Regions from separate parts of the Pelomonas nitida genome, predicted to be linked through region 3. Evidence: predicted binding sites of a transcription regulator. Region 3 holds the regulator's gene; each other region holds the start of a gene.

Region 1 (9,690 bases), on a different contig from region 3:
TGTTGGGCGTGCCGCTGGAGGCGGTCTCGGCGAAGAGGTTCTGGCCCTTCGGGTCCAGGCCGGCCGGGTTCACGAAGTTGGCGAGCTGGAGCTGACCGACCGTCTGCACGGCGGCCTGGCCGGGCAGCGTGACGCTGACGGTGCCGTCGTTGCCGATGGTCAGGCTCTGTGCGTTCTGCGGGATCGTGATGCCGGGCAGCACGGTGTAGCCGTTGCTCGTGACCATCTGGCCGTTGGCGTTGAGCTGGAAGCTGCCGTCACGGGTGTAGGCGGTGGTGCCGTCGGGCATCTGGATCTGGAAGAAGCCGTCGCCCTTGATGGCCAGGTCCAGGTTGTTGCTGGTCTGCTGCAGGTTGCCCTGCGTGTAGATGCGAGCGGTGGCCACGGGGCGCACGCCCAGGCCCACCTGCAGGCCGGTGGGCAGCGTGGTCTGCTCGGTGCTGTTGGCGCCGGCCTGGCGCAGGTTCTGGTAGATGAGGTCCTCGAACACCGCGTGCGAGCGCTTGTAGCCGTTGGTGGCGACGTTGGCGAGGTTGTGCGAGATGTTGTCCAGCTGGGTCTGCTGGGCTTCCATGCCGGTCTTGGCAATCCAGAGCGAGCGCATCATGGTCAGGTACTCCCGAGGAGTTTGGCGGACTGCTGTCCTTGGGTTTGCGCGAGCTGCAGCAGCTTCATCTGCTGCTCGAACTGGCGGCCGGCGGCGATCATGGCCACCATGGTTTCGACGGGGCTGACGTTGGAGCCTTCCAGCGCGCCGTCCTGCAGGCGGGCGGTCTGGTCGGCGGGCAGGTCACCGTCGGCGGCGCGGAACAGGCCGTCGTCGCCGCGGGTCATCTGCCTTGTCGTCTCGGGCGTGACGAGCTTCAGCCGGGCCACGGTGGTGGGTTTCTGGTTGGGCGACTTGGCGCTGATGGTGCCGTCGCTGCCGATGGACACCTCGCTGTTCTGCGGGATGTTGATCGGGCCGCCGTCGCTCAGCACCGGCATGCCGTTCCTCATGACGAGCAGGCCTTCAGCGTTCACGTCCAGCGAGCCGGCGCGGGTGTAGGCCTCGGTGCCGTCGTTGGCCTGCACGGCCAGCCAGGCGTTGCCCTGCATGGCCACGTCGAGGTTGCGGCCGGTGGGCGTCAGCGCGCCGGGGGCGTCGTTGTAGCCGATGGTGGTTTCCAGCGAGAAGGCGCGCGTGGACGCGCCGTCGCCGCGCACCGGCACGGCGCGAAACGCCTGCAGCTCGGCCCGAAAGCCGTTCGTCGTGACGTTGGCGAGGTTGTGCGAGAGCACGTCCTGCCGCTGCATGGCCGCCTTGGCGCCGGCCATCGACAGATAGATCATCCGATCCATGCCAACTCCTGGGTTCGGTGCGCGCGCCAGCGCCGCGCCCTCTCAAGCGGCCGCCGTGGAACCGGCTTTGCCGGGCCACTGGCGGCGCCCCCTTGAGGGGGAGCGCCGAAGGCGCTACGGGGGTGGGTCATCTGAGGTTGACGATGGTCTGCAGCACCTGGTCCTGCGTCTTGATCGTCTGCGCATTGGCCTGGTAGGCGCGCTGCGCGGTCACCATGTTGACGAGCTCGGCGGTCAGGTCCACGTTGCTTTCCTCGAGTGCGCCGGACTGCAGCGCGCCCATGTTGCCGTCACCGGGCACGCCGACGACCGGGTCACCCGAGGCGACGGTGCGGGTCCAGACGTTGCCGCCCATGGCCTGCAGGCCCTGCGGGTTGCGGAAGTTCGCGAGCTCCAGCTGGCCGGCGGGCTTGCTCTGGCCGTTGGAGTAGCGCGCCTGGATGATGCCGTCGTTGGCCACCGAGATGCCGGTGAGCTGGCCCGGCGCGTAGCCGTCCTGGGTCAGGTTGGTCACCGCGAAGCTGCTGCCGTTTTCCGTGGCGCCGGTGAGGTCGAGCTGGATGTCGGCGATGGCCAGCGTCGTGTTGCCGCGCGCACTGGTGCCCGCAGGGATGTTCATCGTGATCGGCGTCGTCGGCAGCGTCGGCGAGCCGCCCGTGGGCGGGAAGGTGATGGTGGTGTACGGCGTCATCGGGTTGCCGTTGGCATCCAGGTCGATGGCGGCGCCGTTGGAGTCGGTGTCGAAGGGCGTGCCGTTGGCCGTGGCGTAGACGTTCCAGGTGTCGTTGCCGTCGGCGTCGGTGGCGGCCTTCTGGAAGTAGAAGGTGACGGCGACGTCCTGGCCCTTGGCGTCGTACACCGTCATGGACGTCGCGTTGTTGTACGTCGTGCTGTCGGCCAGGTCGATGCCGGTGGTGGTGCCGCTGTCCGGGGCGGTCACGGGGAGCCGGGAGTCGAGGTTGAACTCCATGCTCACCTTGGTCGTCACGGCGGGAGCGATGCCGCCCGTGGGCAGTTGCAGCGGCTGGGCCGTGCCGGGCTGGATGACGCCCGCGCCGTTGGCCGGGTAGCCCATCAGCTTGAGCCCGTCGTTGTTGACGATGAAGCCGTCCTTGCTGATCTTGAACTGGCCGTTGCGGCTGTACAGCGTGGGGTTCACGCCGTCGCTGACCTGGAAGAACCCGCCGCCGTTGATGGCCAGGTCCATCGGGTTCTCGGTGGTCGTGATATTGCCTTGCGTGAACTGCTGGGCCACCGCCTGCAGTTGCGTGCCGATGCCGATCTGGTTCTGCCCGGCGCCGTTCAGTGCGGCGGCGTAGATGTCCGCGAACTCCGCCCGCGACGCCTTGGAGCCATAGGTGCCCGCGTTGGCGATGTTGTTGCCGATGACGTCGAGGTTCTTGGAAGAAGCGGCGAGTCCGGAGAGGCCTTGCTGGAATGCCATGGGGGAATCCTTGCGGTTGTCGTGCGGGTGAGCGTTCGATGGACGGCGGGAGAGTCGCCAGGTCAGTTGACGGCGGAGACGCTCGTGTAGTCCACCGGGCCCAGTCGGGCGAGGTTCAGCTTCAGGCTGCCGCCCTCGCTGTAGACGGCGTCGACCTTGTCGAAGGCATAGGTCGTCGAGGCGACGGTGGCGGTGCCGTTGGTGGCGGTGATGCGGTACTTGACCTCGCTGCCTTCCGCGGCCTTGGTGCCGGCATTCCAGCTGAAGGTCTGGCGGCCCGAGCCCTGGGCGCCGAGCTGCTGCGTGTCGATGACGGTGCCGGAGCCGTTCAGGACCTCGAGCTTCACGGCCTGCGCCGCGCCGTCGAGCTCGTAGCTGCCCTCGGCCACGCCCTCCACGACCTGGAGCTTGTCGCTCGGCACGCTGACCTCGCGGCCGACCAGCGAGATCGACTGCAGCGCCTGCATCTGGCCCAGCTGCGTGCCCAGGCTCTTGATGCTGGTGTCCAGCGTCGACAGCGACGTGACCTGCTGGATCTGGGCCATCTGGCTCGTCACCTGCGCGTTGTCCATCGGGTTGAGCGGGTCCTGGTTGTTCATCTGCGCGACGAGCAGCTTCAGGAATCGGTCCTGCGTGTCGGCGGCGTTCTTGGTCGACATGGTGCTGCCCGACGTGGAGCTGCTGGTGCCGTTGAGTGCGGAGAGGTCCATGGCTTGCCTTCAGCGGTCAGGATTGACCCAGTTGCAGGGTCTTGAGCAGCAGGCTCTTGGCCGTGCCCATGACTTCGATGTTGTTCTGGTAGGAGCGCGACGCCGAGATCATGTTGACCATCTCTTCCACCGGGTTCACGTTGGAGTAGGTCACATAGCCATCGGCATCGGCCTGCGGATGCTTGGGGTCGTGCACGCGGCGGCCGGGCGTCTGGTCTTCGGTGATGGTGGTCACGCGCACGCCGGCGTTGCCGCTGTCGTTGCCCGCGCCCATCAGCGCCGTCTGGAACACCACCTGGCGCGCCTTGTAGGCCTGGCCGTCCGGGCCGGCCACGGTGTCGGCGTTGGCCAGGTTGCTGGCCACCACGTTGAGTCGCTGGCTCTGCGCGCTGACGGCGCTGCCGGAGACGTTGAAGATCTGGAACATCGACATGGTTCAGCCCTCCGTCAGCCCTGGGTGTGCGACTTCATCGAGTCCAGCGTCGTGCGCACGGCGCCGTTGATGAAGCGCAGCGTGGCCTCGTACTTCACCGAGTTGTCCGCAAAGCTGGCGCGTTCGCGGTCCATGTCCACGCCGTTGCTGTCCAGGCTGGTCTGCGACTGCAGCGCGTATTCCTTGCCGCTCTCGCCGCGCGCACCGGCCAGCGGCGCGATGTGGCCGCGCTGCGTCGTCGCCATGCTGCCGGCGGTGGGCACTTCGCCGGTGGCTTCGCGCAGGGCCTGGGCGAAGTTGATCTCGCGGGCCTGGTAGCCCGGCGTGTCGGCGTTGGCGATGTTGCTGGCGAGCAGGCGCTGGCGCTCCGCCCGCAGCGTGAGCGCCTGGGTCTGGAAGTTCAGCGAGTCGGTGAGTCGGTTCAACATCTGGAGCCTCTTTCGAGGGGCGCGGCCGGAATGGCTTCTTGCACGAATTGTCTGAACCGCCCCCGAAAACATGAGCGGGATTAGCGCGGTCAAAGCCGGTCAATTCCGACCTCGTGCGCGGCAGCCCCTCCCTAAAGTGCCAGCCATGTTGCGTCGAACCGCATTTCTGATCGGCCTGGCCCTGGTGGGCGCGCAGGCCTGCGCCCAGACGGTGCTGGAGCCGGCGCTCATCGAGCGCGTGCGCCAGCTCGCCGAGGCCGCCGCGCGCGCCACCGCGCCGCCCGGCACGCGGGTCGCCGTCGAGATCGGCCAGCTCGACAGCCGGCTGCGCCTGGCGCCCTGCGCGCAGATCCAGCCCTACCTGCCGCCGGGCGTGGCCGTCTGGGGGCGCAGCCGCATCGGCCTGCGCTGCACCGCCGGCACGGCGCGCTGGAACGTCACGCTGCCGGTGCGGGTGGCCGTCTTCGGGCGCGTCGTCGTCGCCAGCGGGCCGCTGCCGGCCGGCGTGAACCTCACTCAAGAACAATTGGCGATGGCCGATATCGACATCGCAGCCGAGCCGGGCGCCGTGTTCACCGACGCCGGGCAATTGATTGGCCGCACGCTGGCGCGCCCCGTGGGCGCGGCGGAGGCGCTGCGTGCCCCGGCGCTGAAGTCGCGCCAATGGTTCGCCGCCGGCGAGACCGTGCAGGTCAGCGCCGTCGGCGACGGGTTTGCGGTGTCATCGGAGGCCCAGGCCATGGGCGCGGGCATCGAAGGCCAGGACGTTCGCGTGCGCTTCGAGAGCGGTCGCGTCGTCAGCGGCCGCGCCGTCGGTGAGCGGCGGGTGGAGGTGGCTTTGTGAGCAAAGCACCACGAATCGGCGGAACTGGGTCGAAAATCCGGCCAATTCCCGTTCAAGTTTCTGGGCCCGGGGCCGATAGAAGAGGAAACTCCCCCTGCAATGCCCCAGCGGGGCCCGCCCCGCACCCTGGAGAAGCTCATGAAGATCGGTAACAGCCCAGAAGGCACCGCCAGCACGGTGAAGGCCGAGCAGCGGCCGGCCGCCCGCAAGGCGGACGCCACGGCCACGACCGACGCCGCGCGTTCGGCTGCGGCCACTCCCGCGCCCAGCGCCCAAGTCGCCATCTCCAGTGCCGCCAAGATGGCCGCCAGCGCGGCCGGGTCCGACGACGGCAGCTTCGACGCCGCCAAGGTCGACCGCATCGCCAAGGCCATCTCCGAGGGCAAGTTCACGGTCAACGCCAATGCCATCGCTGACAAATTGGTCGCGAATGCGCAAGAATTGGTGAGCGCCCGCGGCAACAAGCACTGATCCCATGACCACCGTCTCGTCTCCTTCTCTCAGCGCCGAGCTGGAAGCGCCCCTGCTGGCCGTCGAGGCCACGCTGAACCAGCTGGGCGATGCGCTTGCGCGCCGCGACGCCGGCGCCATCGAGCAGCATGCTGCTGAGCTGCACCAGCACCTGGCCCGGGCGGTGCAGAGCTTCAGCGAAGCCGCCCGCAGTGGCGGTGTGCCGGCCGCGCTGCGCAGCCGCCTCGTGCGCGCCGGCGGCCTGCTGGCCGCGCAGCGCGAAAGCCTGGCCCGCGGCAACGCGTCGCTGGACCGCGCGCTGGACGTGCTGATCCCCAGCGAGCCGACCGGCCTGTACGGTGCCGGCGGCAAGGCGGAGCGGCGCAGCCTGGGCGGCGGCAGCTACACGGCCTGAGCCGCACCGCCCGCCAGAACCAGCCACCTCACGAGGTGGCTTTTTTTCGTACCGCGTCGAGGTAGGCGTGACCGTCGGGCGGCAGGCCGCTGCGCTGCGACGCCCAGATCATCTCGCCCAGCGCCTCCATCGCGGCGTGGTGCGCCTCGTGGCGCGAGTTGCGCTTGGCGGCCAGCAGGTCGACGGCCTGGCGGATGCCGGAGGGCTGGTCGATGGCGTGCTGCTCCGTGATCGTCAGGTGCATGGACAGGTGCAGGAAGGGGTTGGTGCGGCCTTCCTCGACCGTGTAGACCTTCTCCAGCGCGCCGGCCTCGTCGGCCAGCTCGGCGTGGTACTCGGGGTGTTCGGCGATCCAGTCCGCCGCGATGGCCTCCATCGGGATCAGCGGCGCGCCGTCACGCCATTTGCGGTAGGTGGCGCAGAAAAAGCGCCGGACTTCGAGCTGGGAGGGGGCGAACATGGGCGGATTGTCCGCGCAGCGGCGGCATCGGCCACGGCCAGGGGGCATCCCCGGCGAGGGGAGGTCCGGGGATCGTGGGCTGGTTCAGGCGTCGGGTTCGGCGGCATGGCCGTCCCAGCCGACGCGCTGGGCCCGCCGCCGCGTCTCGTCGGCCTCGCGCTCGGCGGCCATCAGTTGCTCGAACTGCTGGCGACCCAGCTTGGCGGCCGCGATGAGTGCGTTCTCGTCGCCCTGCAGCGGCACCATGCGGTTCAGCACCTCGATGTTGTGGCGGCGAAAGCGCATGGCCTGGCGGCGCGCGGCGTGCGGTTCCATGCCGGTCAGCTCCAGCACGCTGCGGGCGCTCATGAGGGCGGAGTCGAAGGTCTCGCGCTCGATGTGGCGCACGCCGGCCTCGTGCAGCTGGTAGTAGTGCTGCACGTTGCGCGCGCGGGCAACGACGGTGAGCTGCGGAAAGTGCTCGCGCGCCAGCTCGGCGATCTCCAGGCTCTGGCCGATGTCGTCGATGGCGATGACCAGCACGCGCGCGGTTTCGGCGCCGGCGCTCTTGAGCAGGTCCAGCCGCGTGGCGTCGCCGTAGTGCACGGTCCAGCCGAACTTGCGCAGACCCTCGATGGACTCGGCATCCTGGTCCAGCACGGTGGCTTCGATGCCGTTGGCGCGCAGCAGGCGGCCTACCACCTGGCCGTAGCGGCCGCTGCCGGCAATGATGATGGGTGCCGGTGGCGGCGGCGCTTCGTCGCGCTTCTTCTTCGCGCCGATGCGTGCGAGCTTCTGCGACATCAACCGGTCGCCGCCGGTCAGCAGCAGCGGCGTGAGCGCCAGCGACAGCGCGACGGACGCCACCAGCGCCGAGTTCTGCGCCGCGCTGATCATGCCCTCGCCCTGGGCGAGCTGGAACACGACGAAGCCGAACTCGCCGCCCTGGGCCAGCAGGATGACGAAGGCGGGCCGCTCCACCAGCGGGATCTTCATCGCCTTGGCCATCAGCGCCAGCACGAAGATCTTGCACACCAGCAGCGCGGCCAGCACCGCCAGCACCAGACCCGGCTGGCGGGCCACCGAGCGCAGGTCCAGCCCCATGCCGACGGCGATGAAGAACAGCCCCAGCAGCAGGCCCTTGAACGGCTCCAGGTCGGTTTCGAGCTCGCGTCGGTACTCGCTCTCGGCCAGCAGCACGCCGGCCAGGAAGGCGCCCAGCGCCATCGACAGCCCTACGGCCTGCATCAGCGCGGCCGTACCGAGCACCAGCAGCAGGGCGGCGGCGGTGAAGATCTCGGGCGTCTTGCTCTGGGCGATCCAGCGCAGCGCCGGCCGCAGCAGCAGCCGCCCGCCGAACACGATGACGACGATGGCCCCGAGGGCCTTGCCGGCGGCCAGCCAGGTGCGGCCGTCACCGTCAGCATGGCTGCCGCTGAGCGCCAGCACGGGCACGAGGGCCAGCACGGGGATGGCGGCGATGTCCTGCAGCAGCGCGACGGACAGGATGCTCTCGCCCGCCGTCGTGCGGCCGAGGTTGCGCTCGGCCAGCACCGCCAGCGCCACGGCGGTAGATGACATCGCCAGCCCCAGGCTGACGACGACCGACAGCCGCCAGGGGAAGCCCAGCGCGATGCCGACGCCCGTCAGCACCGCCGCGCAGCCCAGCAGCTGCACGCTGCCCCAGCCGAAGATGGGCCGGCGCATGGCCCACAGCCGCTTGGGCTCCAGTTCCAGGCCGACGAGGAAGAGCATCAGCACGACGCCGAGTTCGGCCACCTCGGGAATGGCGTCGGAGTCGGGCACCAGGCCCAGCACGGCCGGCCCGATCAGCACGCCGGCGACCAGGTAGCCCAGGATGGCGCCCAGCCGGGCCCAGCGCGCCAGCGGCACGGCGAGCACCGCCGCGGCCAGGAACACCAGGGGCAGTTGAAGCCAGTTGCCGTGATTCATGGCTGCCCCCTGCGGCCTGCGGCCTGGCCCGTGAGGCGGGCGGGAACTTGCCTGGGGCGGCGTGGTGCGGCGCTCATGCTGCACCCTCCAGTGGGGAGAACAGCGCTGGCCGTTCGTCCAGGGCCACGCGGGCTTCGTCACCCGCGCCGGGCTCGGCGAGGGGGTGGCACCACGCGGGGTAGTGCGACAGGCGCTTGACGAACAGGTCCGCATGGGCCTGGGCCTCGGCGGGCGTCACCCGATGCGCGGCGTGCAGGATCTGCGGGGGCAGCCAGTTCATGCCGCAGGTGTGGGCGGTTTGCCGGTAGGGCAGCAGGAAGTCGCCGATGGGGTGGTGGTTGTGGCCGCCCGGCGCATAGGCCTCGGCGCCGCCGCCGGTGGAGCTGACCAGCCAGAAGTCCTTGCCGTGCAGCGCCGTGCCGCCGGGGCCGTAGGCCCAGCCGAGGTGGGCCACCTCGTCCAGCCACAGCTTTTGCAGCGCGGGCATGCTGTACCAGTAGATGGGATGCACCATGACGACCAGCCGCGCGGCCAGCAGGGCCTGCTGCTCGGCGTCGACGTGGATGTGGAAGTCCGGGTAGAGCCGGTAGAGGTCGCGCAGCACCACCCGGTCGGCCACCGGCGAGGCGCGCAGCGTGTCCAGCAGCGTGCGGGTGATGTGGGAGCGGCCCAGGTCGGGATGGGCGGCGAGGACGAGGATGTCGCGGGCGGTACTGTCAGGCATGGGCGACTAGGGTAACTTCCCCGCACGACCGCTTTGTCCTCGTCACCCCTGATGCGCCTCTTCAACACCCTGGCCGACCTGCGGCCCCTGATCGGCCAGCCGCTGGGTCACAGCGACTGGATCACGGTCGATCAGCCCCGTGTCAACGCCTTTGCCGACGCCACCGAGGATCGGCAGTGGATTCACTGCGACCCCGCGCTCGCGCAGGCCGGGCCGTTCGGCGGGCCCATCGCGCACGGCTTCCTGACGTTGTCGCTGATTCCGTACTTCTTCGAGACCGGCTTCTCGGTCAACGAGACGCGCATGGTCGTCAACTACGGGCTGAACAAGGTGCGCTTCACGGCACCGGTGCCGGTGGGCAGCCGGCTGCGCGCGGGTTTTCGGCTGCTGGCCATGGACGACGTGGCCGATGGCGCAGTGCAGTTGACCGTGGAAGTGGCGGTGGAAGCCGAGGGGCGGGCCAAGCCGGTTTGCGTGGCCGAGGCCCTGGCACGTCACTACCGTTGAAC
Region 2 (9,690 bases), on a different contig from region 3:
GGCCGCCGTGTCACGCGTGGCCTTGATTCGCTTCAGCCGCTCGATCTGCGCGTCGCGCACCTTGACGTTGTCGACATCCAGGATCTCGATCGGGTCTTCCTTGGCGAGCTTGTATTTGTTGACGCCCACGATGACGTCGGCGCCGGAGTCGATGCGGGCCTGCTTCTCGGCCGCGCTGGCCTCGATCTTGAGCTTGGCCCAGCCCGTGTCCACCGCCTTGGTCATGCCACCCATGGCGTCCACCTCCTCGATCAGCGCCCAGGCCTTGTCGGCCATGTCCTGGGTCAGCTTCTCCATCATGTAGCTGCCGGCCCAGGGGTCGATGACGCTGGTGATGTGGGTCTCTTCCTGGATGATGAGCTGCGTGTTGCGCGCGATGCGGGCGCTGAACTCGGTGGGCAGCGCGATGGCTTCGTCCAGCGAGTTGGTGTGCAGGCTCTGCGTGCCGCCGAACACGGCCGCCATGGCCTCGATGGTCGTGCGCACGACGTTGTTGTAGGGGTCCTGCTCGGTCAGGCTCCAGCCTGAGGTCTGGCAGTGCGTGCGCAGCATCAGGCTCTTGGGCGAGGTGGCGCCGAAGCCCTTCATGATGCGGCACCACAGCAGCCGGGCGGCGCGCATCTTGGCGATCTCCAGATAGAAGTTCATGCCGATCGCCCAGAAGAACGACAGGCGCGGCGCGAAGTCGTCCACCGCCAGCCCCTTGGCCATGGCCGTCTTCACATATTCCTTGCCGTCGGCCAGCGTGAAGGCCAGCTCCAGCGCCTGGTTGGCGCCCGCCTCCTGCATGTGATAGCCGGAGATGCTGATCGAGTTGAACTTGGGGCAGTGGCGCGCCGTGTACTCGATGATGTCGCCGATGATCCGCATGCTCGGCGCGGGCGGGTAGATATAGGTGTTGCGGACCATGAACTCCTTGAGGATGTCGTTCTGGATGGTCCCGGCCAGCTGATCCTGACCCACACCCTGCTCTTCCGCGGCCACCACATAGCCCGCCAGCACCGGCAGCACGGCGCCATTCATCGTCATCGATACCGAGACCTTGTCCAGCGGGATGCCGTCGAACAGGATCTTCATGTCTTCCACGGAGTCGATGGCCACGCCGGCCTTGCCGACGTCGCCGGTCACGCGCGGATGATCGCTGTCGTAGCCGCGGTGGGTGGCCAGGTCGAAGGCGACGGACACGCCCTGCCCGCCGGCAGCGAGCGCCTTTCTGTAGAAGGCGTTGCTTTCCTCGGCGGTGGAGAAGCCGGCGTACTGGCGGATCGTCCAGGGGCGCGCGGCATACATGGTGGCCTGCGGGCCGCGTACGAAGGGCTCGAAGCCGGGCAGCGTGTCGGCATGCGGCAGGCCGGCGGTGTCGGCCGCCGTGTAGAGCGGCTTGACGGTCAGCCCTTCCGGCGTGACCCAATTCAGCGCGGCGACATCGCCACCCGGCGCCGACCGCGCTGCGGCCTTGGTCCACTGGTCCAGCGTGGCGGTCTTGAACTCCGGGGCGCTCCCGGCGTGGCTGGCGTCCGACATCGAACTCTCCTTGACTGTGCAGGCATCATAGCCCTGTCGTTATTCATAATTATGAATTCAGATTGACCTAAACTGCGCGCCATGACGGCCCCGCTCCCGCTCCCGCATCGCGCCCTCTATCAAGAGGTGGCCGAGCGGCTGCGCGAGCGCATCTTTGCCCGCGAGCTGGAGCCCGGCAGCTGGATCGACGAGCTCAAGCTGTGCGCGGACTTCGGCATCAGCCGCACGCCGCTGCGCGAGGCGCTGAAGGTGCTGGCCGCCGAGGGGCTGGTCACGATGAAGCTGCGCCGCGGCGCCTATGTCACCGAGATGTCGGAGCGCGACGTGCGCGAGGCCTACCAGTTGCTCGCGCTGCTGGAAAGCGATGCGGCGGCGCAGGTGGCCGCAAACGCCACCGACGCGCAGCTGCAGGAACTCGGCGCCCTGCACGCGGAGCTTGCGCAGCAGGTGGGGCTGCGCGATGCCTTCTTCGCGGCCAACGAGCGCTTTCACCTGCGGCTGCTCGAAATCGAAGGCAACCGTTGGCGCCAGCAGATCGTGACCGACCTGCGCCGCGTGATGAAGCTCAACCGGCACCATTCGCTGTTCAAGCAAGGGCGCATCCAGGAGTCGCTCAAAGAGCACGACGCGCTGACCGATGCCTTGCTGCGTCGGGACGGCGCGGCAAGCGCCCGGCTGCTTCGTGAACATTTTCACAACGGCCTGGCCGCCGCGACGGCGCCCGACACGCCGCTGGCCTGACGGCCCTCGCCAATCGCCCGCCACGGCGGGCAAAAACGTGAACTGAAGCCTGCTTTACCCGCTTTTAGGGCAACGTCCATCCCAAGTGTTGCCCTAGGATTTCTGAGGTGCAAACCCGTGACATCTGAGAAGGGCCGCAACGATGTCACGAGTTTCGGAATTGATGGCTTTCAGAGCGCTCAAGTTCAGCACTCTGTTACCGAAAACCGAACTGTGATGGCCGAGTTGCGACCAGCCACGACCACCGTCGCCCCGGAACGCCTCTGTGCAGACCGAACGCCCCGCCCAGGGACTTTCGGACACCGCACACAGGCTGACCGGGCAACCGAAATACCTGGCGCCATTGGGCGCAACGCTCATCGCCGAGGGAGCTGAAGATGGCATCACTGATCACGAACCTGACCACCGAACAAATCGCCGGGCTCTCGACGGCGACCCTCGCACGCCTCACCAGCGAAGACTGGGCGGCCTTCTCGACGGAACAGTTCCAGGCGCTCACCAGCCTTCAGTTCTCCTCGCTCACCACGCGGGCAGTGTCATATTTCACGACGACCAACATCGCCGCGATCGAGACATCCGACCTGCAGGCCTTGAGCACCGCAGCGATTCGCACGCTCAACACCGAACAACTGAACGCGCTGGGCTCCGACCAGTTCGGCACCCTGACGACGCGGCAGGTCGGCTCGCTGAGCACCAGCCAGGTCCACAACCTCGAATCCGACGACCTGAATGCACTGGGCAGCGAGCAGATCCAGTCCCTCACCAGCCAGCAACTGGCCGCCCTGACGACCAGCCTCGTCGGCACCCTGGTCAGCGACGACGTCCAGGCACTCAAGTCGGATCAGATCAAGGCGCTGGCGTCCTCGCAGGTGGGCGCGCTGTCCACCGAAGCCGTGGCCGCTTTGCAATCGCAGCAGGTCGGCGCGCTGAGCAGCAGCCAGGCCGGCGCCCTCACCTCGGATCAGGCGAGCGCCATCACGACCGACGCCATCAAGGCGCTGTCCACCGCCGCCATCGGCGCGCTGGGCACCAGCCAGGTGGGCGCCCTGACGTCCGAACAAGTCGCCGCGCTGGGCACGCAGCAGATCGGCGCCCTGTCGACCCGGCAAGTCCTGCAGATCAACAGCGACTCCATCGCCGCACTGTCGACCGACCAGATTCGCGCCATCGGCACGGCCCAGATCGGCGCGCTGACGACCGACCAGATCGGCGGCCTGAACACCGCCGACGTCGCCGCGCTGTCCGCCAACCAGGTGCGCGCGATGAACTCCGCGCAGCTCGGCATCCTGAGCAGTGACGCGATCCAGGCCATGGGCACGGCACAGATCTCGGTGCTGAACTCGGTCCAGATCAAGGGACTGAACACCGATCAGATCGCCGCCATCGGCTCGGATCAGCTTCGCACGCTGTCCACCGCCACCGTGCGCGCGCTGTCGACCGATCAATTCGCCGCACTGACCTCCGAGCAAGCGGCCGCGCTGTCCACCAGCCAGGTGGCCTCGCTGACCACCGGTCAGATCGGCGCCCTGTCGACCGACGACCTCAACGCCTTCAACAGCGCGCAGATCCGCGCCCTCGGCTCCGCCCAGGTCGCGGCGCTGTCGACCGACCAACTGGCCGGCATGCAGACGGATGACGTGCAGGCCCTGGCCACCAGCCAGCTGCAGGCGCTGAACTCCGCCCAGATCGGCGCGCTGTCCACCGACAGCATCGTCGCGCTGAGCTCCGGCCAGATCGGCGCGCTGAGCTCGCGCCAGGTGCTGGGCCTGACGACCGAGCAGATCGCCGCCATCGAGACGGGCGACGTCAAGGCCTTGTCCACCACCGCGCTGCGCGCACTGGGCACCGACCAGTTCGACGCCTTCAACTCCGACCAGATCGGCGCGCTGACCACCACCCAGGTCATGTCGCTGACCACCGCTCAGGTCGGCGCCCTGTCCACCGACGACCTCAACGCTTTCAACAGCGCACAGATCCGCTCGCTCGGCACGGCCCAGGTGGCCGCGCTGTCGACCGACCAGCTCGCTGGCCTGCAGACGGATGACGTGCAGGCCCTGGCCACCAACCAGCTGCAGGCGCTGAACTCCGCGCAGATCGGCGCGCTGTCCACCGACAGCATCGTCGCGCTGAGCTCCGGCCAGATCGGCGCGCTGAGTTCGCGCCAGGTGCTGGGCCTGACGACCGAGCAGATCGCCGCCATCGAGACGGGCGACGTCAAGGCCTTGTCCACCGCCGCGCTGCGCGCACTGGGCACCGACCAGTTCGACGCCTTCAACTCCGACCAGATCGGCGCGCTGACCACGACCCAGGTCACGTCGCTGACCACCGCTCAAGTCGGCGCCCTGTCGACCGACGACCTCAACGCCTTCAACAGCGCGCAGATCCGCGCCCTGGGCACCGCACAAGTCGCCGCCCTGTCGACCGACCAGCTCGCCGCCATGCAGTCCGATGACGTGCAGGCGCTGACCTCGGGTCAGCTGCAGGCGCTGAACTCCGCGCAAATCGGCGCACTGGCCACCGACAGCATCGTCGCACTGAGCTCCGGCCAGATCGGCGCGCTGAGCTCGCGCCAGGTGCTGGGCTTGACGACCGACCAGATCGTCGCCATCGAGACGGGCGACCTCAAGGCCTTGTCCACGGCCGCGCTGCGCGCGCTGGGCACCGACCAGTTCGACGCCTTCAACTCCGACCAGATCGGCGCGCTGACCACGGCCCAGGTCGCCTCGCTGACGACCGGCCAGGTGGCCGCCCTGTCGACCGACGACCTCAACGCTTTCAACAGCGCACAGATCCGCGCGCTCGGCACGGCCCAGGTGGCCGCCCTGTCGACGGCCCAGATCGCGGCCATGGAAAGTGCCGACGTGCAGGCCTTGGCCACGAACCAACTGCGCGCGCTGGACTCGAGCCAGATCGGCGCGCTGGCCACCGACGGCATCGCCGCGCTGACCTCTTCGCACATCGCCGCGCTGACCTCCACCCAGGTGGTGGGCCTGACGACCGACCAGATCGTCGCCATCGAGACGGGTGACCTCAAGGCCTTGTCCACCGCCGCGCTGCGCGCGCTGGGCACCGACCAGTTCGATGCCTTCAACTCCGACCAGATCGGCGCCTTGACCACGTCGCAGGTCACGGCCCTGACGACCGGCCAGGTCAGCGCCCTGTCGACCGACGACCTCAACGCCTTCAACAGCGCACAGATCCGCGCGCTCGGCACCGCCCAGGTGGCCGTGCTGTCGACCGCCCAGATCGCGGCCATGGAAAGCGCCGACGTGCAGGCGCTGGCCACGAACCAACTGCGCGCGCTCGACTCAAGCCAGATCGGCGCGCTGGCCACCGACGGCATCGCCGCGCTGACCTCTTCGCACATCGCCGCGCTGACCTCCACCCAGGTGGTGGGCCTGACGACCGACCAGATCGTCGCCATCGAGACGGGTGACCTCAAGGCCTTGTCCACCGCCGCGCTGCGCGCGCTGGGCACCGACCAGTTCGACGCCTTCAACTCCGACCAGATCGGCGCGCTGACCACCACCCAGGTCACCTCGCTGACCACCGGCCAGGTCGGCGCCCTGTCCACCGACGACCTCAACGCCTTCAACAGCGCGCAGGTCCGCGCACTGAACAGCGCGCAGGTTGGCGCCCTGTCGACCGCCCAGGTCGCCGCCATGGAAAGCGCCGACGTGCAGGCGCTGACCACCAGCCAGGTGCGCGCGCTGAGCTCCGACCAGATGGGCGCCCTGTCCACCGACAACATCGTCGCGCTCAGCTCCGCGCAGGTGGGGGCCATCAGCACCAAGCAGGTTTCCGGCCTGACGACCGAACAGATCGGCGCCATCGAGACCAGCGACATCAAGGCCGTTGCCACGAGCAGCCTGAGCGCGCTGGGCACCACGCAGACCAACGCGTTCACCTCCGACCAGATGGCCGCGCTGACGACCGTCCAGGTCGCTGCGCTGACCACCGACCAGATGGCCGCGCTGGGCAGTGACGCGCTGAACGCCCTGGGCACCGCCCAGTTCCGCGCCCTCACCACCGCGCAGCTCCACGCTCTCGGCACCACGCAGCTCGCCGCGCTGGAAACGGCCGACGTGCAGGCACTGAGCACGGCGCAATTGCGCGCCCTCAGCTCCGACCAGGTCGGCGCCCTGTCGACGGCCGGCATCGCCGCACTGACGTCCAGCCAGCTGGCCGGGCTGAACTCCACCCAGGTGAGCGGCCTGACGACCGACCAGATGGCCGCCATCGAGACCGGCGACCTCAAGGGCCTGTCCACCAGCACGCTGCGCGCGCTGTCCAGCGACCAGCTCAACGCCCTGAATTCCGACCAGATCGGCGCGCTGACCAGTGCGCAGGTCGCGTCGCTGTCCACGGCCCAGGTCAGCACGCTGGCCACCGAGGACCTGAACGCCTTCACCAGCAGCCAGATCCGCTCGCTGGGCACCGCCCAGATGGCCGCGCTGTCGACGGCCCAACTGGCAGCCATGGAGACGGCCGACGTCCAGGCCTTGACGACCACGCAATTGCAGGCGCTGGGCTCCGACCAGGCCGGCGCGTTCTCGTCGGAGGCGATCGCCGCCCTCAGCTCGGCCCAGATTGGCGGGCTGACATCCAAGCAGGCCGCGGGCCTGACGACCGACCAGATCGCCGCGATCGAATCCGGCGATATCAAGGCACTGTCCACCAGCACGCTGCGCTCGCTGTCCAGCGACCAGCTCAACGCGTTGACGTCCGACCAGGTCGGCGCGTTGTCGACCACGCAGGTGTCCTCGCTGACGACCGCACAGGTCAGCACACTGGCCAGCGATGATCTGAACGCCCTCAACAGCGCCCAGGTCCGCGCGCTGACCACCGTGCAGATCGCCTCGCTGGGCACAGCGCAGATCGCCGCCATGGAAACGGCCGACGTGCAAGCGCTGTCCAGCACGCAGCTGCGCGCGCTGGGCTCCGACCAGGTCGGCGCCCTGAGCACCGATGGCATCGCCGCGCTGACATCCACGCAACTCAGCCAACTGGGCTCGACGCAGGCCGCCGGCCTGACGACCGAACAGGTCGCCGCCATCGAAACGGCCGACCTGTCCTCGCTGTCCACCACGGCCCTGCGCAGCCTCACGAGCGACCAGCTCAACGCGCTGGGCACCGACCAGGTTCGCGCGCTGTCGTCCAGCCAGATGGCCTCGCTGACGACCGGCCAGGTCAGCACGCTCGCGACCGACGACCTCGCCGCCCTCGACTCCAGCCAACTGCGTGCGCTGTCGTCCGGCCAGCTGCGCGCCCTTGGCAGCGACCAGCTCAACGCGCTGGGCACCGACCAGGTCGGTGCGCTGTCCACCGCCCAGGTCGCCTCGCTGTCCACCGACCAGCTGAGCGCCCTGTCCACCGACAACTTCAACGCGCTGACCAGCGGCCAGATCCGTTCGCTGACCTCCGCCCAGCTCGCCTCGCTGACCACCACCCAGGTCGCCGCGATGGAAACCGCCGACGTGCAGGCCCTGGCCAGCAACCAGATCCAGGCACTGGGCTCCGACCAGGTCGGCGCCCTGGCCACCGACGCCATCGTCGCGCTGACCTCCGCCCAGATCGCCGCGCTGGGCACCAAGCAGGCGGCCGGCCTGACCACCGACCAGATCGGTGCCATCGAGTCCGCCGACCTCAAGGCCCTGTCCACCGCCACGCTGCGCGCCCTCACCAGCGACCAGCTCAACGCGCTGGACTCCGCCCAGATCGGCGCGCTGAGCACCACCCAGGTCGCCTCGCTGACCACCGCCCAGGTCAGCACGCTGGCCTCCGACGACGTCGCCGCGCTCGGCTCGGCCCAGCTGCGCTCGCTGACCACCGCCCAGCTCACCGCGCTGAACTCCGACCAGCTCGGCGCGCTGAGCTCTGACCAGGTCGTCGAGCTGACCACCTCGCAGGTCGCCGCGCTCACCACCGTCCAGGTCAGCACGCTGGCCAGCGACGACCTCAATGCCTTCACCAGCGCCCAGATCCGCGCGCTGGGCACGGCCCAGGTCGCCTCGCTGACCACGACCCAGGTCGCCGCGATGGAAAGCGCCGACGTGCAGGCTCTGAGCAGCACGCAGATCCAGGCGCTGGGCTCCGACCAGGTCGGCGCGCTGGCCACCGACGCCATCGTCGCGCTCACCTCCGGCCAGGTCGCCGCCCTCGGCACCAAGCAGGTCGCCGGCCTGTCCAGCGACCAGATCGTCGCCATCGAGACCGCCGACCTCAAGGCCCTGTCCACCACTGCCCTGCGCTCGCTCACCAGCGACCAGCTCGGCGCCCTCAACTCCGAACAGGTCGCCGCGCTGAGCAGCACCCAGGTCGCCGCGCTGACCACCGCCCAGATCAGCACGCTGGCCAGCGATGACCTCAACGCGCTGACCAGCGGTCAGATCGGCGCCCTGAACTCGGCCCAGCTGGCCTCGCTGACCACCAGCCAGATCGCCAGCATGGAGAGCGCCGACGTGCAGGCCCTGAGCAGCACCCAGCTGCGGGCCCTGGCTTCCGACCAGATCGGCGCCCTGGCCACCGACGCCATCGCCGCGCTGAGCTCCACCCAGGTCGCCTCGCTGAGCTCGACCCAGGCCGCCGGCTTGACCACCGACCAGATCGCTGCCATCGAGACCGCTGACCTGAAGTCCCTGTCCACCGCCACGCTGCGCGCCCTCACCAGCGACCAGCTCAATGCGCTGGACACCGCCCAGATGGCGGCGCTGACGACCGGCCAGGTCGCGGCACTGTCCACCACCCAGCTCAGCAACCTCACCAGCGATGACCTGAACGCCTTCGACAGCAGCCAGATCCGCGCGCTGAACACCGCGCAGATCGCCTCGCTGACCACCAGCCAGCTCTCCAGCATGGAGTCGGCCGATGTGCAGGCGCTGGCGACCAACCAGCTGCAGGCGCTGAACTCCGCCCAGATCGGCGCACTGGCCACCGACGCCGTCGCCGCACTGAGCTCCACCCAGGTCGGCGCGCTGACCTCGGCCCAGGTGCTGGGCCTGGGCACCGACCAGATCGGCGCCATCGAGACCGCCGACCTCAAGTCGCTGTCCACCGCCGCGCTGCACGCCCTGAACAGCGATCAGCTCAATGCACTGAACACCGACCAGGTCGGTGCGCTGACCTCGGCCCAGGTCGCCGCGCTGTCCACTGGCCAGCTGAGCACGATGACCACCGACGATGTGGTGGCCTTCACGACGACGCAGTTCGCCGTACTGAGCACCACGCAGCTGCAAGCCTTCACCACCGACCAGGTCGCGGCGATCGAGACCGCCGACCTGGTGGCCATCGGCTCCGCCCGCCTGGCGGCCCTGGACTCGGCGGACTTCGCCGCGCTCAGTTCCGACCAGATCCACGCGTTGACCGTGTCGCAGTGGAGCGCCGTCACCAGCACGCAGATCGTCGGCATCGAGACGGCGGACATCG
Region 3 (9,690 bases):
GCGTGTCGAGCGGGCCATCGAGAGCGCGCGGCGCGGTGGCCATGAGGTGGGCCTGCTGCTGATCGACCTGGACCGTTTCAAGGTCATCAACGACACGCTGGGCCACGCGGCCGGCGATGAACTGCTCATCGAGGTCGGCCGGCGCCTGCGCAGTTGCGTGCGCCATTCCGACCAGATCATGGAAGGCGTGCTGGAAGGCCTGGGCAACCGCAGCCACCGCGGGCTCGAGGCCGTCGGCCGCCTGGGCGGTGACGAGTTCGTCGCGCTGCTGCCCGAGGTGGCCGATGAGCGCGACGCCGAGCGCGTCGCGGAACGCGTGCTGGACGCCATGCGCGAGCCCATCTTCGTCGGCGGCCAGGAATGCTTCGTGACGGCCAGCGTCGGTATCGCGATCTACCCGCGCGATGGCCAGAGCATGGCCGACCTGCTGCGCAACTCCGACGTGGCCATGTACGCCGTCAAGAGCCAGGGCCGCAACGCCTCGGCGGTGTACTCGCCGCAGCTGGCCGGTCACGGCAAGCAGAAGCTGGAGCTGGAGTCCGCACTGCACAAGGCGCTGGAGCGCAACGAGATCGTGCTGCACTACCAGCCCAAGATCGACGTGCGTGCCGCCCGCATGGTGGGCGCCGAGGCGCTGATGCGCTGGCAGCGAGGCAATGTCCTGGTGCCGCCGGCCGACTTCATTCCACTGGCCGAGGAAACCGGCCTCATCGTGCCGCTGTCCGAATGGGCGCTGAAGGAAGCAGCCCGCCAGGCCAAGCTGTGGTCACTGCAGTTCGGCTTCTCCGATTCCATCGCCGTCAACCTGCCCAGCCGGCTGTTCGAGCGCACCGATCTCGTCGAGCACATCCACCAATGCGTCAGCGCCTATGGCGTGCCGCACCGGTCCATCCAGCTCGAGATCACCGAGAACAACCTGATGAAGGACCTGCAGAACGTCATCCCGTCTCTGCATCGCCTCAACGAAGTCGGCGTGGAAATCTCCATCGACGACTTCGGTACCGGCTATTCGTCCCTCGCCTACCTGACCACGCTGCCGATCTCCGAGGTCAAGATCGACCGCACCTTCGTGCGCGACCTGGGCATCACGCCGCAAAGCTCCGCCGTCGTCACCGCCATCATCGCGCTGGCGCGCGCACTGGGCCTGCGCGTCATTGCCGAAGGCGTCGAGACCCTGCGCCAGATGGAAGTGCTGCACCGCCTGGGTTGCTCGCTGATGCAGGGCTTCCTGTTCAGCAAGCCGCTGCCGCCGGATGAACTGGAGCGCTGGATCTCGCAGACGGTATTGCCGCGCAAGGCCCCGTGGATCACGCAGGCCGAAGGCAGCCCCGACCTCGCCCGCAGCCAGCGCTAACCCCGTTTTCCGCCGATGCGATCCACCCTCCCGCCGGCCCAGCTCGCCAAGGCGGCGCTTCAGCGCCTGGCCCAGGCCCGGCTCGAACCCACACCCGAGAACTACGCCCGCGCCTACGCCATCGAGGCCGGCGGCGAAGCGCCTGCGGCCGGCAGCGGCGCGGTGCCGGAGCGCCTGCAGCAACTGCTGTCGCGGCTCATCAGCCTCGCGCTGCCATCGGGCGCCACGCGGCAGGAACTGCAAGCCGCGCTGCGCGAGCAACGGCTGGATGAATTGCAGCGGCAGGTCGACAAGCTGCTGGAAACGGCCGGCCCTGCAGCGCAGGCCGACGCCCTGGCCCAGGCCATCGAGCGCCTCGTGCGCGGCCTGGAGCGCGGCGGCCAGCACTGGACACTGGCACGCAAGAAGGAAGGCCTCCAACGCGCACTGGAGCTCGGCCGCGCCGACAACGGCAAGCTCGTCAAGCGGCTGCAGCAGCTGATCGCCAGCTGGGACAAGGACGGCGACGGCAGCGAGGTCGAGACCGACGACGACGGTGGCACGCCCAGCCAGCTTTTCGCCGACAGCGACTTCGCGCCCCCGGACTTCCACGACAGCGCCAGCCTGGGCCTCGGCGACGCGCCACGCGACAGCCTGCCGCCATCGGTGGACCTCGCGCCCTGGCATGCCATCAGCGCCGAACTCGGCGGCACCGTGCGCCACGCACTTCGCTCGCCGCAGACCGAGGCCACGCCGGCCGACGCGCTGATGCGCGAACTGGAGGCCGCACAGGCCGAGCTGAAGGCCGGCGGCGCCAGCCCCGAGCGCGCCACACAGATGGCCGCGCTGTGCCTGCGCGCCCGCCACCTGCTGGACCACCGCCGCCACCTGTTCGACGAACTCGGCGGCCTGTGCCGCGAGCTCAGCAGCAGCCTCGTGGACCTGGCCGAAGACGATTCCTGGGCACGCGGCCAGGCGGAGGCGATGAACAACACACTCGCCCAAGGCCTGTCGGGCCGCGGCGTGCGCACGGTGTCGGAGCTGCTGGCCGGCACGCGCGAGCGCCAGCGTGCGCTGCGCGACGAGCGCTCCAAGGCCCGCGACTCGCTGAAGACGCTCATCCAGCGCATGCTCGCCGAACTGGGCGAGCTGGGCCAGCACACCGACCGCTTCCAGAACAGCGTGGGCCGCTACGCCGACGCCATCGAACAGGCGGACTCCCTCGAGAGCCTGACCGGCACCGTGCGCGAGATGGTCGAGGAGAGCCGCAGCGTGCAGGGGCTGGTGGCCCAGACGCAGGCGCGGCTGACGCTGGAGCATGACCGCGCGACCGCGCTGACCCAGCGTGTCGACGAGCTGGAGGGCGAGCTGCGCCGACTGTCCAACGAGGTCCACACCGACCAGCTCACGCAAGTGGCCAACCGCCGCGGGCTGATTCAGGCGTTCGGCATCGAACAGGCCAGGGCCGAGCGCGAATCGACACGGGTCGCACTGGCGCTGCTGGACATCGACAACTTCAAGAAGCTCAACGACAGCCTCGGCCACCACGCCGGCGACATCGCGCTGAAGTCACTGGCCGAACGGGCGCAGGCCTCGCTGCGGCCCGGCGACATGGTCGCGCGCTACGGCGGCGAGGAGTTCGTGCTGATGCTGCCCGACACGCCGCTGGACGAAGCCCAGCAGGTGCTGGTGCGGCTGCAGCGGTCGCTGTCGTCTGCGCTGTTCAATCACGAGGGCAAGGATGTCTTCGTGACCTTCTCCGCCGGCGTCACGCTGTACCGCCCCGGCGAGACGCTGGAAGCCGCGCTGGACCGCGCTGACGTGGCCCTCTATGAGGCCAAGCACACCGGCAAGAACCGGGCGTGCATCGCCGAGTGACAGGCGGGCGGTAAGCGTGCCCGAAGGGCTGGCGAGGCGGGCCGCTGGCAAGGCGCGACGACGACGCGGGCTCGCGCCCGCTAGAAGGAGCAACGCCACCGGCGGGCCGAAGCGCCAGACCAGCGGGCGCGCTTAGAAGTTGAAGGCAAGGCGCAGGCCACCCCAATGGCGGCCATTCACGACGATGGGCGCGGCGGCCTCCTTCAGCAGCACGAAACGGCCGCCGCCCATGTCGCGGCGGTAGGTCTGCAGCAGGAAGGGGCGCTGGTTGCGCGCCGACGCCAGGCCGGTGCGGTCATTGAAGATACGGCGGTAGCGGCTGTTGGCCGTGTTCCAGACCGTGTCGCCCGGGCGCTGCGGCTGGCAGTACTTGCGGTTGTGCGTGGCGATGTAGCCGTTGCGATCGGCCGCGATGGCGAACACGATCTTGTCGCTGAAGCCCAGCATCTTCTCCTGCACCGCCGGAAACAGCCGGTCGGTCAGCGCGCAAAAGCGCGTCAGGTGCTGCGCGGGCAGCGTGCCCTCGATGGGGCGATAGTTCTCGTCGAACAGGTCCGCCTCGCTGATCTGGCCGTCACGCAGCGCGGCGGCCAGCAACTCGCCGATCTCGGCCGCAGCCGCCTGGGCCGCGCGGATGAAGGGCATGTCGTCGACCTCGACGCCGCTCTCGGCGATCTGCTCGACGAGTTCCTCGGACATGCGCAGGAAGCGGTCGCTGCCATCGAACGCCGCCTTCAGCCCATGAGTGGCCTGCAGCACCTCGCGCTCCAGCAGCTGGGCGCGCTCGTTGAGCAGCCCCATCTGCCGGCCACTCTCGGCGGCCGACGACGAGATGCGCTGCACATCGTCCTCGACTTCATGAAACGCCGCGTGGATCTGGCTGGGCTTGCCGGGCACCTCGATGAGCTCGACGCTGAAACGGTCGATGCGCTCCTGCAGGCTGGTCACGGCGCTGATGATGGCCTTGGACGAGGCCTCCACCTGGCCCGCGAGGTCCTTCACCGCCTCGGCCACGACAGCGAAGCCACGGCCGGCGTCACCGGCGTGCTTGGCCTCGACGGCGGCGTTGAACGCCACGAGGCGCGTCTGCAGGGAAATCCTCGTGATGTCGGCGGCCGCCTCGGAGACCTTGCCCAGCGTGGACGCAATGCCCACCACCTCGTTGCCGACGACGCCCAGTGCGCCGCGCGCCCTCTGCACGGCCGCAGAACTCTCGACCGTGGCCGCCGCGATAGCCGCCTGCGCCTGGCCGATGTCGCCCAGCTGCTGGGCCAGCGCCTGCATGGCCTGGCCCTGCGCCTGCACGACACGCTGCGTGTCCTCGAGCACGCCACGCACCTCGGCGGCATCGCGGCCCACGGTGGACAGCGAGCGCGACAGCCGCTTCACCACGTTCAGCGCCGCGTCATCGTCGTGACGCGTCGGCACCTCGCGGGCGTCCGATGGGGGCGAACCTGTGGCCTTGAACCATTTCACCATCGCGCTTGTCCCTCGTTCTTCTACGGCGGGACCGCACGCGAGGGCCTCACCAGTCGCGGAGCTTAACGCGCAACCTTGCGATCGACTGGCTGTGTAGCTGACAGACCCGGGACTCCGTGACCTTGAGCACGGCCGCGATCTCCTTGAGATTCATGTCGTGCTCGTAGTACATGCTCATCACGAACTGCTCACGCTCGGGCAGGTTCTTGATGGCGGCCACCAGTGCCTCGCGCATGCGGTGGTCCTGCAGCATCGCCACGGGGTTGCTGCTCTCGTCGGCCACGTGGCGGTCGAGATAGTCATCGTCGCCGTCGTCGCCGGACATGTCCTCCAGATACACGAGCTGAGTGCCCCGCACCTTGGAGAGCAGGTCTTGGTAGTCGGCCAGCGCCAGGCCCATCTCGGCGGCGATCTCGGCCTCGTTGGGCGCACGGCCCAGACGCTGCTCGACCTTGTGGACGGCTGCCTCGATCTCGCGCTGCTGGCGCCGCGTGCCGCGGCTCATCCAGTCGCCGCCCCGCAGTTCGTCGAGCATGGCGCCGCGGATGCGCTGCGTCGCGAAGGTCTCGAACTGAACGCCCTGCTCGGCATCGAAGCGTGACAGCGCGTCGGTCAGACCGATGAGGCCGACCTGGATGAGGTCGTCCACCTCCACATTGGCCGGCAGCTTGGCGATCATCTGGTGCGCCAGGCGTCGGACCAACGGGCTGTATTGCTTGATCAGCGTGTTGTTGTCGAGTCTGCCTTTGGGCGTGTACATGGTCAGCTCCGCACGGCCGCCCGAAGGGGCTGAAGCGCCCCCTCGGGGGGCAATGAACGCAGAGTACGTGGGGGCATCTGTCATCTCCGGCGGGAGTCAGTGCGCTGCAACAAACGGGCGGGCCACGGCACGTGCCGGGCGCAACGGTGTCACGTCGGACGCGGCATCTAGCGCGGCGCCGGGCGGCGCGGCGAGCAACAGCTCGCGGGCAAGGTGGCGCAGCTCCGGGCTGAGCGGCATGTGCTGCGAGTTGCGCGGGTCCAGGCAGGCCCAGTCGCGCAACACCGCGCCGAGGAAGCCGTCGGCGCAGGAGTGGAGCTGTTGCGCGATGCGGGTGGCCACGCGCAACTGTGGGTGGCAGGCCATCAACAGACTGTAGACCATCAGGCCCGCGCGCTGTGTGAGCCATTTCATGCCGGCGTAGGCCTCGGTGACGCTGGCCGGCTCGGCATCGGCCAGCAGCAGCGGGCGCACCTCGCGCTGCGCGACGACGCGCGCCAGCTCGGCGGCAGGCGCGTGCAGCAGGATGACGTCGGCCTCGGGCGCGGCGGCGGCCAGCGCATCCAGGAAGGCGGCGGCCGAGCCGTTGGCGTTGATGTGGCGCAGCGGCAGGCCGCGTGCCGCCAGGTAGGACACGCGCGGCGACAGGCGCTCGATGCAGTTGGACAGGTCCACATGCGCCAGCTCCGACGGCGCTGGCGACAGCTCGCCCGCGTCGACGACCAGCGTCTGCAGGTTGAGTTCGGCAAACGCCGCGCACAGGCCTTCGAGCAGCACGCCGGCACCCATCACGCGCGGGTTGCTGACGACAGGCACGAAGCGCGTCTTGGATGCCGCGAACAGGCGGCGCAGGCCGTGGGCTTGGTCTTGCATCATGTTTGCCCCTCGTCCAAGGAGTACCTTGACCGGTCCCCCGAGGGGACGGCGATGCTTGCGGCATCGAGCCGCAAGCACATCGCCAAGGCGGGCCGGCTTGGGAGCGACCCGGCGCTCGGCCCGCTCAACGAATTGCGTGTTGTCGTCGACATCAGTGGATCGCCCTCAGGCCCGCATCGGCCAGCGGAGCGCCGGCGAAAATCAGGTTGATGTCGGTGTTGTCCATGCGCCAGGCGCCCGCGGCGGGGCTCTTCAGCGCGCGATGCACCAGTGCCGTACCGGACAGGCGATGCCAGTCTTCCGGCACGCGCTGACCGTTGGCCACGCCCAGCACCTTGAGCCGGTGGCGGATCAGCGTGTCCAGGGCCGGCGCGAGCTTGACGGCTTCGTCGATCTTGCTGAGCACCACGCCCTCGCAGGCCGCGCCCTTCCACGCGTTGACGACGTCCTCGATGGTCTCGCCCTGCTGGGCGGCATTGATGACGAGCAGCTTCTTGATGCGGGGGTGAGCCAGCATCTCCAGCAGCTCCTGCGTGCGGCTGTCGCGCTGCGCCATGCCGGCGGTGTCGATCAGCACGAGCTTCTTGCTGGACAGCAGGTCCAGCAGGTCGTCCAGCGACGCGCGGTCGTGCGCGGTGTGGACCGGCACGCCGAGGATGCGGCCGTAGGCGCGCAGTTGCTCATGGGCGCCGATGCGGTAGGCGTCCAGCGTGATCAGGCCCAGCTGGCCGGCGCCGTACTTGGTGGCGAAGTGGGCGGCGAGCTTGGCAGTGGTGGTGGTCTTGCCGACGCCGGTGGAGCCGATCAGCGCGAACACGCCGCCGCGGTCCTCGATGGCCGGGGCGCCTTCGTCGGTCTGCAGGTTGCGCGACAGCACATGGGCCGCCCAGGCGGTCTCGTCGGCCGGGTCGGTGGGCGAACCGGCCTTGAAGTCGGACGGGCAGCTCTCGGCCAGCTTGCGCACCAGTGCGGGCGAGAAGCCCAGCTCCAGCAGCTTCTGCGTCAGGCGGGCCTGCACGGGCTGGCGCTGCAGCTTTTCCATGAAGGCCAGCGACGAGAAGCGCTCCTCGATGAGGCCGCGCATCTGACGCAGCTCGGCCGCCATGTCCATCTGGCTGCGCTGCACCTGCGTGGGCTGACCCGGCAGCGGCTGTGGCTCGGTGGTGCCGATGTCGCCCAGGTGCGGCACCTGGCGCGCCGGCGCAGCGGCCGTGGGGATGCGGATTTCGTCGCGCAGCACCGGCGGCATCGTCCGGGCGGGCGCCTGGGCGGCCGCAGGCGCGGCGGCGCGGCGGGGCGCCATCGCGGCGATGGCCTCGGCCGCGCGGCGCTCGCGCTGGGCGCGTGCGGCATCCAGCGACACGGCCGACGGCTCGCGAGGCTGCTGCGGTTGTGGCGGGGCCGCGCGAGCGGCAACCGGGTCGGGCTGGCCCGTCATCTCGGCCTGGCGGCGGCGCAGCACGCGCTCGCGCACATAGTCCTGGAAGCTCAGCGTGCTCATCGCCAGCTGCTCCACGTCGCCCTGCACTTCCGGCGCGCCGAAGCTCGGCTCGCGGCGCACGCGCTCGGCGAACGGGGCGCGGCCCTGCGGCTGCGCGGGCGCCTGCACCGGCGCGCGGGCCACGGTGCGCGGCGCGCTGGCGGCCATCTGCTCGATCTGGCCCATGCCTTCCGGCGCCATGGCCAGCACTTCCACGCCTTCGGGCACGTTCTTGTTGGACAGCACCACGGCGTCGGGACCAAAGGCCTGCTTGACGAGCGCGAGGGCCTCACGCGAGGTGCGGGCGGTGAATTTGCGGACGTTCATGGGGCCTCCTGCCGAGCCGCCTCGAACGAGGCCAGCGCCCGCTGAGGGCGGCTCGCGTTAATGCGCGTGGGGGTCATGCCGCACCTCCGATGATGGAGCCGATGCGGATGGTGTGGGTCTCGGGGATCTCGCTGTGGCCCAGCACCTTCAGGCGCGGCGCGGCGCGCTTGAGCAGCCGTGCCATGGGCGCGCGGATCAGGTCGGGCACCAGCAGCGCGGCCGGCACGCCGCGGTCTTCCTGCTTCTGCGCCGTCTCGGCGGCACTGCGGGCCAGCGTGTCGGCCACGCCGGGGTCCAGCGCGGCGCCATGGGGCGAATTCAGGGCCTGGGTGACGAGGCGCTCCAGCTCGGGCTCCAGCGCGATGACGTCCAGCTCCTTCACGCTGCCGTAGATCTGCTGCACGATGGCCGGCGCGATGTGGGTGCGGATGCGGCGCGACAGCTCCTGCGGGTCGGTCACGGCGGCGGCGTTCTCGGCCAGGCACTCCACGATGGAGCGCATGTCGCGCACATGCACGCCCTCTTCCAGCAGCAGTTGGAGGACGCGTTGCAGGGTGGCGATGCTGACCATTTTGGGAATCACGTCTTCGATGAGTTGAGGCGCCTGCTTGGTCAGGTGTTCCACCAGGGCCTGGGTCTCCACGCGGCCCAACAACTTGGCCGCGTGCACTTGCATCAAGTGTGAAAGGTGGGTGGCCACGACGGTCGAGCAATCAACGACCGTAAACCCGCTCATTTGGGCCATCTCCTTTTGCCGTTCCTCGATCCACACCGCCGGCAGGCCGAAGGCGGGGTCGGTGGTTTGCGTGCCGAGCAGCTTCTGCGTCGCGTGGCCGGGGTTGATGGCCAGCCACATGCCCGGGTAGGCCTCGGCCTCGCCGACGACGGCGCCACGCAGCGAGATGCGGTATTGGCTGGGCCGCAGCTCCAGGTTGTCGCGGATGTGTACCGGCGGCGGCAGGAAGCCCACCTCCTGCGCGAACTTGCGGCGCACGCCCTTGATGCGGCTCAGCAGGTCGCCCTCGCGGCTCTTGTCGACCAGCGTGATGAGCCGGTAGCCCACTTCCAGGCCCAGCGTGTCCACCGGCACCAGGTCTTCCCAGGTCGCTTCGCCCGACCCTTCGGCGGCCGGCGCGGCGGGCCTGATGGCCTCAGCCACCGCCGCCGCCTGCTCCTTGGTGCGCAGCCACCAGGCCAGGTAGCCCAGGCCGGCCGCGATCAGCAGGAAGACGACGTGCGGCATGCCCGGGATCAGCCCCAGCGCCCCGATGACGCCGGCGGTGATGGCAATGCTCTTGGCCGAGCCGAACACCTGCTTGCCGATCTGGCTGCCGATGTCCTTGTCCGTGCCCACGCGCGACACCACCATCGCTGCCGCCACCGAGATCAGCAGCGCCGGGATCTGCGCCACCAGCGCGTCGCCCACGGCCAGCAGGATGTAGCTGTTGGCGGCCTGCGCGGCCGACAGGCCGTGCTGCGCCACGCCGATGATGAAGCCGCCGACGATGTTGATGACCAGGATCAGCATGCCCGCCACGGCGTCGCCGCGCACGAACT

What was found. Region 3 encodes FliA, which starts transcription of late flagellar genes. Its sites were predicted from a motif close to CTAAAGTTTNNNNNNNNNNNGCCGNTA; they were not measured.
Region 1: the regulator FliA is predicted to act here: its motif matches at 5,252-5,278, upstream of flgM (flagellar biosynthesis anti-sigma factor FlgM).
Region 2: the regulator FliA is predicted to act here: its motif matches at 2,444-2,470, upstream of ACG00X_RS09840 (heme utilization protein).

The regions. Positions count from the first base shown of each region.
Region 1 covers NZ_JBIGIA010000019.1:5,660-15,349, forward strand. The annotation lists gene flgG (flagellar basal-body rod protein FlgG) at 1-607, opposite strand, end outside; gene flgF (flagellar basal-body rod protein FlgF) at 610-1,341, opposite strand; gene flgE (flagellar hook protein FlgE) at 1,469-2,785, opposite strand; gene ACG00X_RS20265 (flagellar hook assembly protein FlgD) at 2,848-3,495, opposite strand; gene flgC (flagellar basal body rod protein FlgC) at 3,512-3,928, opposite strand; gene flgB (flagellar basal body rod protein FlgB) at 3,943-4,356, opposite strand; gene flgA (flagellar basal body P-ring formation chaperone FlgA) at 4,502-5,200, shown strand; gene flgM (flagellar biosynthesis anti-sigma factor FlgM) at 5,339-5,671, shown strand; gene ACG00X_RS20290 (hypothetical protein) at 5,676-6,065, shown strand; gene ACG00X_RS20295 (DUF1841 family protein) at 6,094-6,525, opposite strand; gene kefC (glutathione-regulated potassium-efflux system protein KefC) at 6,610-8,457, opposite strand; gene kefF (glutathione-regulated potassium-efflux system oxidoreductase KefF) at 8,531-9,181, opposite strand; gene ACG00X_RS20310 (MaoC family dehydratase) at 9,233-9,688, shown strand.
Region 2 covers NZ_JBIGIA010000006.1:191,593-201,282, reverse strand. The annotation lists gene scpA (methylmalonyl-CoA mutase) at 1-1,524, opposite strand, end outside; gene ACG00X_RS09845 (GntR family transcriptional regulator) at 1,606-2,265, shown strand; gene ACG00X_RS09840 (heme utilization protein) at 2,643-9,690, shown strand, end outside.
Region 3 covers NZ_JBIGIA010000005.1:16,960-26,649, forward strand. The annotation lists gene ACG00X_RS07530 (putative bifunctional diguanylate cyclase/phosphodiesterase) at 1-1,354, shown strand, start outside; gene ACG00X_RS07535 (GGDEF domain-containing protein) at 1,370-3,211, shown strand; gene ACG00X_RS07540 (methyl-accepting chemotaxis protein) at 3,344-4,690, opposite strand; gene ACG00X_RS07545 (RNA polymerase sigma factor FliA) at 4,737-5,450, opposite strand; gene ACG00X_RS07550 (flagellar biosynthesis protein) at 5,547-6,326, opposite strand; gene flhF (flagellar biosynthesis GTPase FlhF) at 6,478-8,133, opposite strand; gene flhA (flagellar biosynthesis protein FlhA) at 8,207-9,690, opposite strand, start outside.